Regions from separate parts of the Microbacterium sp. NPDC090014 genome, predicted to be linked through region 1. Evidence: riboswitches for the same ligand, from Rfam matches in the RefSeq annotation. Region 1 holds a riboswitch; the other holds the start of a gene.
The links. A riboswitch is a leader RNA that binds a small molecule or an ion and turns the genes downstream of it on or off. The one in region 1 is predicted to bind thiamine pyrophosphate.

Region 1 (2,193 bases):
AGGCGCCGAGCAGCAGCACCCGCTCCCCCGGCTCGATGCGCAGGTCGACGTCGCGCACCGCCCAGCGCCGTCGCGTCGCGTACCGCCACCCCCAGCCACGGGCTTCGAGGGTGGCGGGCGTCGTGAGCGAGCTCACACCCGTGCGGTGACCTCGCGGCCGGCGGCGAACCGGCTGAGGGCGCCCGTGGCGGCGAGTCCTCGGGCGATCAACCACGCCCCGAGCCCGGCGATGACCGCACCCGAGATGGTCGTCGAGACGATGTAGACGCTCGTGAAGAGCGTGTCGGCGCCGGCGTACCAGAGGATGCGGTCGTTGATGCCGCAGGCGAGACCCGCACCGGCACCAGCCAGCATCGCGACAGGCAGCCGCCAGACGCCGTACAGGAAGATCAGGAACACCAGCTCTGCGCCGAGACCCTGTACGAGGCCCGAGACGATCGTGAGCGGGCCCCACGCGTTGCCGACGAGTGCTGAGATGATCGCGGCGACCAGCTCGGTGTACAGAGCGGCACCGGGCTTGCGGATGATCAGGCCGCCGAGCACTCCGGCGATCAGCCAGGGGCCGGCGAGCAGGCCCTGAACACCGGGGAGCAGCGGCGTCAGGATGCTGCTCGGCACCTCGTAGCCGACGTTCCAGAGCAGGAAGATCATCGCGCATGCGACGGCGATGACACTCGCCACGACGATGTCGACGACCCGCCAGCGCCAGAGCTGCGGGCGACCGAGGCCCGTCGACGACTGCGTGGCCGATGCCGATCCCGTGGTGGATCCGGACGTGGATGTACTCATCTGTGACTCCTCCCTGCGCTGGCATGACCCAGATCAGGTTCGACGGTCGAAGCGCGATTCGCTCCCTCTCAGCCCGGCTCGCCGGACTCCCGTGGTTGTACCCACGATCTTACCCAGAGGCGACACCCCTCGTCCTCTCCCGATGCAGCGACACGGATCCCCGCACGAGTTCGGTACCGTGAGGAGGTGACCGCTCCCGATTCCGCCGAGGCCACCGCCTCCGCCGTTCCTGCGGATGACGACGTCTCTGCGATCTTCACTCCTGAGGCGACTCCCCCCGCGCAGTGGGCGGAGGAAGACAGCGGCGGCACTCCCCTGACGTGGGTCGACCCGGTCGACGTGGCCCAGCACCCGGCGACCGACGCGCTCGATGACGCGCCGGCCGTGGAGAGCGGCGGTGCGCTGCTGACCGGAGCGCACCTGCGCCCGGCGATCGCCCGGCCCGGCGTGCTGGTGCCGCTCGGCGTCCTCGTCGGCTTGCTCGGCACCTACGCCGGATCGGCCATGCTGTGGCCGTTGCACGAGGTCGCGCCGACGGTTCAGGCCGTCGAACTCGCCCCCGTCGCGGCGCCCGCTGCCGCGATCACCTTCCCTGCCCAGGGAAGCGCTGCCGTGGGGATCGGCGGCATCGGTACGACGTCGTCGTCGCTCGACGCTGCCGCGATCGCAAGCGTCACCAAGGTCGTCTCGAGCTTGATGGTGCTCGAGCGGATGCCCCTCGCCGTGGGCGAGCAGGGCCCCGAGTTCTCGTTCACGCGGGCCGACAACCTGGCCTACTGGGACTACCGCCGCTCCGACCAGTCCGCGCTCGACGTGCCCGTGGGGGGCACTCTCACCGAGTTCCAGCTCCTCCAGGGAACGCTGCTCGGATCGGCCAACAACTACATCGACCGGCTCTCCGCGGAGATCTGGGGTTCCCCTTCGTCATTCACCGCCGCAGCAGCTGTGTGGCTGCGCGACCGTGGTCTCGACGACATCACGATCATCACTCCGTCGGGCTTCGACGACCGCAACCGGGCCACACCCGAGTCGCTCGTCGCGTTGGCCGAGATCGCGATGCAGAACCCCGTCTTCGCCGGCATCGTCGGCACTCCGTCGGTCGATCTTCCGGGCGCGGGCACGGTGGTGAACACGAACGGGATGCTGGCGGACCCCGGCGTCGTCGGCGTCAAGACCGGCACGCTCGGCGACAGCTGGAACCTGTTGACCGCGAAGGTCGTCACCGTCGACGACACGACTGTGCATCTGTACGCGTCGGTTCTCGGTCAGGCCGACGACGCGCAGCGCCTCACGGAGACCCGTTCGCTGTTCACGCAGGTCGAGACGGCGCTGGAGCAGCAGACTCCCGCCGTCGCCGAGGGCACGGTCGTCGGCACCGTCACCACGGCGTGGGGCGCGAGCACC
Region 2 (2,193 bases), on a different contig from region 1:
CACGCGGACGCGGCGATCGAGTCCTTCCATCACGGTGACTGGCCGTTCGACGCCGAATGGCGCGACTGGCGCCCGGATCCCTCGTGGACGGTCCCGGAACTGTCCGGCCTGTCGGATCTTCGCACGAGCTGACGGGCATCCGCCCTGAGCGGAAGACCCTTCCCCTCGCGCGGCGAAGATGGTGGCATGGGGTCATGACGGATGTTCTGATCCTCGGCGGCACCGGCTGGCTGTCCGGCCGCATCGCCAGACGGCTGCTCCTGAGCGGGGCGACGGTGATGTGTCTGGCGCGCGGAGGACGCCCGTCTCCGGAGGGCGCGAGCCTGGTGCTGGCCGATCGTGACGCGGCGGACGCCTACGATACGGTGTCCGGTCGAGAGTGGGATCACGTGATCGACGTCTCGTCGAACGCGGCCCACGTCTCCGCTGCGGTCGCGGCACTCGGTGAGCGAGCGGGCCGCTGGACGTACGTCTCGTCGATGTCGGCATACTCCGACGAGGAGACCGTCGGTGCAGACGAGTCGGCGACGCTGCATCCGCCGGCTGAGAGGGGAGACGACGAGTACGGCCGGCAGAAGGTGGCCGCCGAGGACGCCGTGCGTGCACTCGGCGACCGCACCCTGATCGTGCGCCCGGGATTGATCGTCGGGGCGGACGACCCGAGCGATCGTTTCGGGTACTGGGCTGCCGCTTTTCTGCGTGCCGAGGACGGCCCCGTGCTGCTTCCGCCTGTCGAGGAGCGAGACGTGCAGGTGATCGACGTCGACGACCTGTCAGAGTTCGTCGCCACCACGAGGGCCACCGGTGTGATCAACACGATCGGCGATCGGCATCGGCTGAGCGAGGTCCTCGACGCCGTGCGCAGACGTGCGGGGCACCGGGGAGACACGGTCGCGGCATCTGACGCCTGGCTCGTCGAGCACGGTGTGGCGTATTGGGCGGGGGAGCGGTCGCTGCCGCTGTGGCTGCCGAGCGAGATGACCGGATTCATGACCAGGTCGAACGCCCGCTACCGCGCGGCAGGAGGTCGGCTTCGTCCGCTCGACGAGACGATCGCCGCCGTGGTCGATGACGAGCAGGCGCGCGGCGTCGATCGGGACCGGCGGGCAGGGCTCACTCGCGCCGACGAACTCGCGCTGTTGCAGCTGATCGACTGATCGGGGCCTCGCTAGACTGCGATCAGTGACACGGGGTGCCGCATCCGCGGCTGAGAACAGACCCGTCGAACCTGATCTAGTTCGTACTAGCGAAGGGATGTCGCGTTGAGCGATCGTCTGCGTCCTGATTCCGAATCGACCTTGGCCACCTCGGCGGCTGAGCTCCTGACAGGGCTGCGCGACAGCCCACCCTTGACCCATTGCATCACCAACAGCGTCGTCACGGGCTTCACCGCGAACGTGCTGCTCGCCCTCGGCGCGGCGCCGGCGATGGTCGACATCGTCGGTGAGGCGGGGATGTTCGCCGGGGTGGCCTCCGGGGTGCTGATCAACCTCGGTACGCCGACTCCGGAGCAGCGTGCGGCGAGCCGTGAAGCCGCGGCAGGAGCCCTCGCCGCAGGTACTCCGTGGGTGCTGGATCCCGTCGCGATCGGCGCGCTGCCGGTGCGCACGGCACTCGCGCACGAGCTGGCCGACGCACGCCCCACGGCGATCAGGGGGAACGCCTCGGAGATCCTCGCCCTCGCGGGGCTCAGCGCTGGGGGGCGCGGCGTCGATGCGACGGACACGACCGATGCCGCGGCCGAGGCGGCACTCGCACTCGCTTCGCGGCACGGTTCGGTGGTCGCGGTGTCGGGACCGGTCGACCTGGTGACGGATGGAGCACGATTGCTCCGCATCGCGAACGGTCATGAACTGCTCACCCGTGTCACCGGCGGCGGATGCGCGCTGGGCGCCGTCATGGCGGCGTTCCTCGGTGCGGCGCGCTCGACCGCTGCGGATCCGCTCACCGCCGTCTCGGCGGCGAGCCTCGTGTACACGATCGCCGCCGAGCGCGCCGCGGCGCGGGCCCCGGGCCCCGGCAGCTTCGCCGTCGCACTGCTCGACGCGCTCGCCGCCGTGCAGCCGGAGGACCTCGCCGTCGCCGCGCGTGTGCAGGAGCACGCGCTGTGATCGCGGACCTCTCCCTCTACCTCGTCACGGATCCCACCCTCTGCGGCGAGCGGGGCGTCGCGGAGACGGTGCGACTCGCCGT

Region 2: linked by a shared signal. The riboswitch ahead of thiM (hydroxyethylthiazole kinase) and the one ahead of ACIPV5_RS00550 (ECF transporter S component) in region 1 are both predicted to bind thiamine pyrophosphate.

What each region holds. Positions count from the first base shown of each region.
Region 1 covers NZ_JBIVFS010000001.1:120,736-122,928, forward strand. Annotated here, with positions in the region: gene ACIPV5_RS00545 (ABC transporter ATP-binding protein) at 1-136, opposite strand, end outside; gene ACIPV5_RS00550 (ECF transporter S component) at 133-789, opposite strand; TPP riboswitch at 783-892, opposite strand; gene ACIPV5_RS00555 (D-alanyl-D-alanine carboxypeptidase) at 976-2,193, shown strand, end outside.
Region 2 covers NZ_JBIVFS010000002.1:833,155-835,347, forward strand. Annotated here, with positions in the region: gene ACIPV5_RS17495 (DUF402 domain-containing protein) at 1-132, shown strand, start outside; gene ACIPV5_RS17500 (NAD-dependent epimerase/dehydratase family protein) at 195-1,157, shown strand; TPP riboswitch at 1,179-1,272, shown strand; gene thiM (hydroxyethylthiazole kinase) at 1,263-2,111, shown strand; gene thiD (bifunctional hydroxymethylpyrimidine kinase/phosphomethylpyrimidine kinase) at 2,108-2,193, shown strand, end outside.